2 regions of the Bizionia gelidisalsuginis genome follow, and region 1 is predicted to be linked to the other one. Evidence: riboswitches for the same ligand, from Rfam matches in the RefSeq annotation. Region 1 holds a riboswitch; the other holds the start of a gene.
What was found. Region 1 has a riboswitch for S-adenosylmethionine ahead of ES677_RS06105 (Na+/H+ antiporter NhaC family protein). Riboswitches for the same ligand answer to the same signal wherever they lie in the genome.
Positions count from the first base shown of each region.

Region 2: it holds a riboswitch for S-adenosylmethionine, as region 1 does, so the genes downstream of both, ES677_RS13855 (hypothetical protein) here and ES677_RS06105 (Na+/H+ antiporter NhaC family protein) in region 1, are expected to answer to the same signal.

Region 1 covers NZ_VSKN01000006.1:30,484-35,098, forward strand. Annotated here, with positions in the region: gene ES677_RS06100 (SCO family protein) at 1-228, shown strand, start outside; gene ES677_RS06105 (Na+/H+ antiporter NhaC family protein) at 246-1,538, opposite strand; SAM-I-IV-variant riboswitch at 1,592-1,689, opposite strand; gene ES677_RS06110 (nitric-oxide reductase large subunit) at 2,133-4,358, opposite strand; gene ES677_RS06115 (cupin domain-containing protein) at 4,395-4,615, opposite strand, start outside.
Region 2 covers NZ_VSKN01000028.1:22,136-26,750, reverse strand. Annotated here, with positions in the region: partial or broken gene ES677_RS13860 (transposase) at 1-303, shown strand, start outside; gene ES677_RS13855 (hypothetical protein) at 745-1,173, opposite strand; SAM-I-IV-variant riboswitch at 1,235-1,332, opposite strand; tRNA gene ES677_RS13850 (tRNA-Leu) at 1,435-1,520, opposite strand; tRNA gene ES677_RS13845 (tRNA-Lys) at 1,577-1,649, opposite strand; gene ES677_RS13840 (shikimate kinase) at 1,785-2,303, shown strand; gene ES677_RS13835 (phosphoribosyltransferase family protein) at 2,295-2,798, opposite strand; gene ES677_RS13830 (RNA-binding S4 domain-containing protein) at 2,850-3,224, opposite strand; gene ES677_RS13825 (FKBP-type peptidyl-prolyl cis-trans isomerase) at 3,302-4,288, shown strand; gene ES677_RS13820 (porin family protein) at 4,363-4,615, opposite strand, start outside.

The DNA.
Region 1 (4,615 bases):
TGGCATTTAGTAACAGGAGAACGTAAAACAATATATGATTTGGGCAGACACTTTTATTTTGTTGAAGAAGATCTCGGTGAAATGAAAACAGATGACGACTTTTTACATACAGAAAACTTCGTGTTGATAGATACAAACAAGCATATTAGAGGTATTTATAATGGGGTAAATGCTACGGCAATACAACAACTTATAGACGATGTTAAAACATTGAAGCTAGAAAATTAAGTTTTAAGTTTATTGCATTATTCCCTTTTTAAGCCTATAAACAATGCTGTCGACACAAAAAGTAAAAGTAGGTACCAGGTATTAGAGAGTAAACCGAGGTAGCCTATTTTTCCGTTAGCGAAACTCAAAATCATTAATACTTGAGCGCCGTATGGCAAAATACCCTGACTAATACATGCAAAAACATCTAGAATGGATGCTGTTTTTTTGTTATCTAAGTCGTATTCGTCATTAATTGATTTTGCTATAGATCCAGAAATAATAATAGCAACCGTATTATTTGCGATGGCGACATTAATACTCGAGACTAACGCGGCAATCCCGAACTGCGCTGTTTTCTTATTTTTTATTAGGGTTTTTATTTTCTGCAAAATAAACGCAATGCCACCATTTTTAGCAACCAAAGCTGCTAAACCACCGGTTAATAGCGAGAGTAGGAATATTTCGGTCATATTGGTAAAGCCTGAGTAGGCGATACGCGTAAATTCGATAATTGAAAAATCGTTATAATACAGTCCTAAAACCCCCGCGGAGAGTACACCTAAAACTAAAGTTACGAATACATTGATACCGATAAGAGATAAAATTATAACAATTAAATACGGGGCTATCTTAAGTATGGAATAGGTGTAATCTAAAGTTTCCGGTGTATTAGTCCCTAGACTTAAGCCTTGATAAATAAGAATCCCGATTGTAAAAATAGCAGCTGGTAAAGCTATTTTAATATTTTCTTTAAACTTGTCACTCATTCTAACCCCCAAAGACTGTGTGGCAGCTATTGTGGTATCGGAGATTACCGATAAATTATCGCCAAACATAGCCCCCCCCAATAGAGCACCACATAAAATACCCAAAGACAGATCCCCTTTATCTGTAAACCCAATAACAATAGGGGCTAAAGCTACAATAGCACCAACGGAAGTTCCTGTAGAAACCGACAAAAAAGCGGCAATAATAAAGACGCCAAAATAAATATATTGAATGTTTATAACATCTAACCCTAAGTTAACAATGGTATCTACACTTCCGGTGGCTTTGGTTACTGCAGCAAAAGCGCCTGCTAGTAAATAGATTAAACACATCGTTAGTATTTTATCGTCTCCACAACCTTTTAAAAGCGTACCGATTTTTGAATTTACAGACTGTTTAAATATAAGGAATGCTGCAAGAATTCCTGCAATTACGGCTATAGGAGCGGGTAGTGCATAGAAATCATTTTGAATGAGCCCGACACTTAAAAAAGTGATGATAAATACAAAAAAAGGTAGTAACGCCTTAAAGCTTGGGGTAATAGATTTAATCTGAGTCATTAGTCTGTTGTTGCAGAATCGCAATAATAAAATAACAGCAAATAAAGGGGAATTGAGTTAACGTTTTTTCCAAAGTATTTGGCTTATCATTTGTAGCACCTTGCTCGTTACTGCAGGTTGCTATCTCTTTTTGAGATTCTTGATAATTAAGTGCACAAAACTAAATCATTTTTGATTACTAAAACTTAAAGCTTTGTTATTTTTTAGAAAGATTTTAAACGTGTAACTGAAATTTGAGAGCTTAAAACAGTTATAAACACAGGCAATCATCAAATAAAATAAAAATATAAAAGTGCACTGTTTCGGGTGAATTTATAATAATGAATTGATTTTCAGTCGGTAATAGCATTAGGGTGAAGAAAACTTGAAGAGGGGTTAAAGTTGAAAAAAAATAATTTACGACCATTGAAACTAGAGCTATTCCGCAGAAAACAATAGAAAAAGAAACAGTATTGTCTCATAAAAGACGCAAGACTAAATTTTAACTATTTAAAAAACGAATCTGTTTTTAATCGTGTCACTAATATAAAAGTAAAAAAAAAGAGGTCGACATAACTATGTCGACCTCTTAAAAAACTCTTTAATTGTTAAAAACTATTCTATATTTTTTCTTCGGAAATTGTATAAGGTTTCATCAATCGTGAACCAACAGAAATAGAAGATTCCGGCAGAGAAAATGATATCACCAATCATACGCATCCATTTAAGGGTTTGAACCACTGGAGAATAGAGTAATTCGGCTTCTCTAGCATACGAGTATCCTTTGGTGATAGACGTATACGCCTGAATGATTCCTATGGGTAATAAACTAAACAAAACCATTGCTGTCAACCCGATATTTAGTAACCAAAAGGCACGCTTAAGTTTAGTGTTTTGCCACACGCGATCTGAATAAAAACGAAGACAGATAATAATGAAACCCATTCCTAACATTCCGTACACCCCGAATAAAGCGGTGTGAGCGTGCACTGCAGTAGTATTTAAACCTTGAATATAGTACAATGCAATTGGCGGATTAATTAAAAAACCGAATACACCAGCCCCGATGAAATTCCAGAATGCTACAGCGATAAAGAAAAATATAGGCCATTTGTATTTCTGAATCCAATCTTTACTTTTTAATAAATTCCAGTTTTCTCTAATTTCGAAGCCCATTAAAGTTAATGGTACCACTTCTAAAGCACTAAATGTGGCTCCTAAAGCGATGGCTTGTACGGGAGTTCCTGAATAGTATAAATGGTGTAGTGTTCCTATAATTCCACCTGCTAAAAATATCGCTGCCGATGCTACCGATACGCGACCAGCAGTTTTAGGGGAAATAACTTTCATTCTAGAAAAAATAAAAGCGATAACTACCGTCGCAAAAACTTCGAAGAAACCTTCTACCCATAAGTGAACTAGCCACCATCTCCAGTAATTAATAACGGGTAAACTACTGTTTTCGCCATACATTAAGCCGGAGAAAAAGAACATACCAATCGCCATAACAGAGATTAATAAAATGATAATTAAGTGCTTGGACTCGTCATTTTTTCTAATAGCAAATATTAGGTGTCTGCTGACCATAATAACCCATAAAACGAGGCCTATTGCTAGAAATATTTGCCAAAAACGTCCTAAATCCATATACTCATACCCTTGGTGACCAAAGAAAAAGTTGGTCGTTAAATCTAAGAATTGGTGTACACCAAGCCATTCGCCAAGCATAGAGCCTAAAACGATAATTATTAAGGCAATAAACAGGAAGTTAATACCAAATACTTGGTATTTCATTTCTTTACCAGAAATCATAGGAGCTAAAAATAATCCTGTCGCTAACCATGTTGCGGCAATCCAAAAAATAGCTAATTGTGTGTGCCATGTTCGTGTGATTGAATAGGGCAAAATACTAGATAAGTCGAAACCAAAAAACGCCTGACCTTCAACGGTGTAATGCACGGTTATAATACCTAAGACAACTTGTAAAGCGATAAGTAAAGAAATAACAATAAAGTACTTTAATACTGCTTTTTGAGACGATACCAATTGCAATTTCGCTAAGGGATCGCTATTTGGTTTTTCTAAAACTTCACCTTTTTCATGGTTTCTTAAATAATAGTAGGTCAACATCCCAATAAATAGTAACAGTAAAACGATAGATAATCCAGACCAGATTAACGAATCGTCTGTAATTAGGTTATCAATTAACGGTTCGTGTGGCCAGTTAGACGTATACGTATAATCCTTTTCTGGTCGGTTTGTACTTGCCGCCCAAGAGGTCCAAAATAAGAATGCATTTAGTTGTTCAAGCTTCACTTTGTCGGTTAATGCGCCTTTTGGAATGGCGTATTGTTCGTGACCATCAGAAAAAATAGAACTATAATGTTTTATGTTTGCTGAAATCGCATCCCAACGAATTTGCGAAATGGTAATGGTTTTAGTGTCGGCATTAAACGTATTAGTTTTAATGTCTTTAATTAAGCGGGCTTTAATGGCTGCTTTTTTCTCGACATCTAAATCGTTGTAAGCAGTATTAAAATCGGTTTGCGCCCAATGCTCTAGCATATAAACGGCTTCTTTATGTATCCAATCGGCTGTCCAGTCTGGAGCAACGTAACTTCCGTGTCCCCAAATAGAGCCCACTTCCATACCACCGATCGATTCCCATACATTCTGTCCGATTTGTATATCGGCTTTGGTGTAAACGCGTTCGTTAGTTTCTTTAATTATTACTTGTTCTGGAATGGGAGGTTGTGTTTGGTACACCTCGGTACCAATCCATATTAATACTATAAATGACAGTACGACAACGCTTATAAAAGCGATCCATATTTTTCTCATGGTTTTTTATATTTAGTTTTTTTTTGGGGGGAGTAGTTAGTTTACAACACTTTTTACGCGATCTACGCTGTCATTTTTAGACAAGGATAGGCGTATAATACAATCTTCAGTGCAGTTTAAATCGTGAGGTACATTAGCTTCTAGGGCAATTAAATCTCCTTTTTTAAGTGATAGTTTTTCGCCTTTTACACCGAAGTCTATTGCACCTTGAAAAATGGCGACAACAATAGGTGCGGGCGCTTTGTGCTCTTTCATTG
Region 2 (4,615 bases), on a different contig from region 1:
AAAGCCTATAAGTTAGCTCAAGCACTAAGTTATATATATGAAAACAATACGAATAAAGATGTAGCAAGACTAAAATTGGCTCAGTGGTATAACGAAGTAGAAAACTCAAACTTTAAGTCCTTCAATACCATTGCAAGGTCTATACAAATCCATTACAAACCAATTTTGAATTATTTTAACAACAGGAGCACCAATGCTTCCGCGGAATCTTTTAATGCAAAAATCAAAGAGTTCAGGTCGATGTTTAGAGGCGTAAGAGATGTTAAGTTTTTCTTGTTTAGACTTACTAAATTATATGCCTAATTTATGTCACTCCCCAAAAACATTCCTTGATCCACAACGACTTAGTTTAATTCCATTTTGGTGATTATTTTTTAATTTTGGAAGGTGTGAAAAATGTAATTTTTACAATCTCTTGCTTTTGTTTGCTAGTAACAGCTCTTATTGAGTGAAAGCTTTTACATTTATAAGGTATAATGGCATATTTTTGTACGTTAATGAGTCCTTAATATTTAATATCTGGGATAAAATCGTAATTATCTATTCCTTTTTGAAGTTTATGAAAAGCAGGTATCCCTTCGATAGTTGTATCGTGTAATCACCACTCTTTATGAACGTAGTTTGTTGGGACTTCATCGAATTTTATATTGTAGAATACCATTTCTAAACTCAGATATGTTTTGAATTTTATTTTTCGTGACATTTTAAAAGACTAGATTTAAGTAGCTAGAATAGGATTGGAATTTATTTCCAAAAATCGTAATTTAGTAAATTACCCATTTCAACAACTCTCATACCACTACTTAAGTTGCACGCAAAGATGTCTTCAATTTGGCTGTTTTCCTCGTGTATAATGTAGGCAAAAGCGGGTACAAGTTGGTTGGTGTAAAATTGATATACTTTATGATCACAATAGCAACTTTCGCAGTGACCTTTAATCATCGTGGTTTGTTTAAATCCTTTTTCTTTACAAGAGTCAAATACAACTTTCATAGACTTTAGAAACCTATATTTATCAAGATCTTGAAAATTCTGATCTTCCTCTATTAAAGGTTCAAAAATGGAAGTGTCTAGCGATTCGCAAGCTTTAATAAATGTGTTCTTAATGTGCAGAGCAGTTTCTCCAGTTGAGGAGTTTGCTTTCAATTTTAGTTTAATTAATTCAGTTTTCATAGTTATAATGTTTAAGATTAATAAAACACTGCGATAACAAATAAGCTAAAATAAAGTGAGGATTTAAACACTTTTTTCCTTTGTAAAGGCTCATTGTTTAAGCACCTTCGCGTGTTGTCGCAGGTTGCTATCTCATTAAAGAGATTCATAATGAAGTTATAAATATAGAAAAATTAAATGAGACTACAAAATATACAGTAACTATAGAGAAATGTATAAAAATATTGAATAGGGTATAAATTAAAAGATGATTTTTTAAAGTGCGCACGAGAAGATTCGAACTTCCACGACCTAAAGCGGTCACTGGCCCCTCAAGCCAGCGCGTCTACCAATTTCGCCACGTGCGCAGTATTAAAAAAAATATAAAGCAAAAAAAAAGTTAAGCGATGCTTAACTTTTTTAGTGACCGGGCTGGGGCTCGAACCCAGGACCCTCTCCTTAAAAGGGAGATGCTCTACCAACTGAGCTACCAGGTCAATGTTTTTTGTAGCCTTATTGCGGGTGCAAATATATAACCTTTTATCAATTACACAAGTCTGTATTGCTTTTTTTTTCGTTTTTTTGCAAAGCAATTTTCTATGTTTTTCAAAATCAATTCATAAGCTCAAAAAATGAAAATAATTATTTTAGGATATATGGCTTCAGGCAAGTCTTTTATTGGCAAAAAACTATCTACAATTTTAAAATACGAATTTATAGATTTAGATAATTATATAGCGTTGAAAGAAAATAAGTCGATAAAATCTATTTTTGAAGAGCACGGTGAGCTTTATTTCAGAAAAGTGGAACGCAAATACTTGCAAGAAGTGTTAGCGCGTGAGGACACCATTATTATTGCTTTAGGGGGAGGAACGCCTTGTTATTACGATAATATGGACGTAATAGGCACTGCAGAAAATATAAAATCGGTGTATCTAAGAGCGTCGATACCTACATTAGTAGAACGTTTAAAGCAAGAAAAGCACCAACGCCCATTAATTGCACATATAAAAACTGAAGACTTACTTACAGAGTTTATTGGTAAGCATTTATTTGAACGTTCCTATTTTTATAACCAAGCCAATTTTACCGTAGATGCTAATAAAAATTCTGAATTAATGTTAGAAGAACTTCAATTAAAACTATTGTAATCGGGCTTCAAAATGTTTGCCCTCTAGAATAACATCGATGTGTTCGTTTAATGAAGTCGATAACGAAATGCCTTTAAAATCGGCTTTTACAGGGAATTTTTTGTGGTTTCTGTTAACTAAAACAGCCGTTTTAAATTGTTTTAAAGGAACGTCTAAAAAATGGCGTACACCATAAACTAAAGTGGTTCCAGAGTTTAAAACATCGTCAATTAATACCACAGATTTGTTAGTATACTTTTCAGGTTTTAAAGACGTTTTAATTACTGCTCTAGGGTTTTTCTTGTCAATGCTCACTTTGCAAAGAATAGGCGCTATAGGCGAAATTTTACTTAATACCGTTTTTAGTTTTTTAGCTAAAATATAGCCATTGCGATCAATTCCTGCCAAAATAACTTCAGTTTCATCCATATTGCTTTCATAAATTTGATAAGCAATTCTCTTTATTTTATGATTAATCTCGTCGTGAGATAAAATACTGTTTTTTAAAGTTGTCATACGAAGTTATTTTAGTCAAATATAGAGTTGAATTGTTATTAAAACCAATTTTTACGATTCATTTTCTTTATAAATATCATCGATATCTCTTCGGTCTTTTTTTGTGGGGCGTCCAGTCCCTTTTTTTCTATAGTGATCTTTTGCGTGTTTCAACAACTCTTGCGCTTCAAAAGCTGATTTCGGGGTGGTGTCCACTCTGTAAATATCTACTAGTTTAGCACCAACCCTATTTGGTGGCACATCTAGAATAGATAAAGAATAGTTTATTTGATCTTTTCTTAATTCGATTTTATCGGTCGCAAATACATCACGACTAGGTTTTGCAGCTTGTCCGTTTACCTTAATATGTCCTTTTTTACATGCCGTTGTGGCAATGCTTCGGGTTTTATAGTATCTCACACACCATAAATACTTATCTATTCGCATATAATTAATTTAAATTCTACGTTAATGATATTGTACAAAATTATATTTAAACTTATCTTGCAGCAAAAATAAGCATTATGAAAATAACAAAACTTTTCTTAGTAACATTTGCTATCGGTATTATTCTGGTGTCTTGTAAAAAGGATGATGAGTTTACCACTCAATTTATTGAAAGAGACAGACAAGAAGTTTATAATGAAAATAGAGTCGACATTGAAGCGTTTTTAGAAAGTTACACTTTTAATTATGCTGAATTCCAAGAAAATCTTGCTTATAGTGATTTATCTACATCGCCACCAACTATAACGCCAAACGATTCTTATAAGATAGAATTTACCGAGCTCACGGAAACGTCTACAGATTTGTCTATTATGTCTTTTTTAAATAGTGCTACGTATCCAAAATTAGAAATAGATACGGTATATCAAGATGGGGTAGATTATGAGCTCTATATATTAAAAGTTAGAGAAGGTTTAGGAGACGATGTTCACCGTCTTGATAAAGCATCTGTACTCTATAAAGGATCTTTGCCAGATGGGACTATTTTTGATAGCGCTGTAACGGTTAATACGTCTTTTAATTTAACAGCTGTGGGCGCTCAAGCTGGAGTTATTACCGGATTTAGAGAAGGCTTGGTAAAGTTTAAAGCTTCTGAAGGGTTTACCGATAACGCTAGTGGAGAAACAGTTTATCATAATCATGGAATTGGTGCTGTTTTTGTGCCTTCAGGGTTAGGGTATTTTTCTTCTACTGTAAATGAAATACCTAGTTACTCTCCTGTTTTCTTTAGATTTAGAGTTATTACAAGAAGTAATACCGATTTTGATTTAGATGGCGTGCCTTCACACTTAGAAGATTTAGAAGGTGATGGTTATGGTTTTAGCGATGATACTGATGGCGACGGATTGCCAAATTTTATTGATAATGATGATGATGGTGACGGTGTTTTAACACGTTATGAAGATATTAATGAAGACGGAGATCCTACTAATGATGATACAAATGGAAATGGAACGCCTAATTATTTAGACGCAACATCTACCGAATCTATAGAGAACAACTAATATAAAAAGCAAATCACAAAATAAAAAAAGCCAACTCGAACGAGTTGGCTTTTTTTTGTGATTAATTTTAAACACTATAGTAAAATTGATAACGATAAAATAAGCTGATGCGCTCGCACATCTAAACGGTTTATATTAGTCGTGGAGTTATCACTAATTAAAGATACTTCTTTGTCATTAAAACCTCTTTCGTAGCGGAGATCAATCCCTACTTTATTAAAGCTTAATGCAACACCTAGATTGAGTCCCACGGTGAAATCACTTTTAAAATCGCCGATTGTTGCGTTTTCAAAATCTGAGTCTATAATATACTGTAGAGAGGGGCCT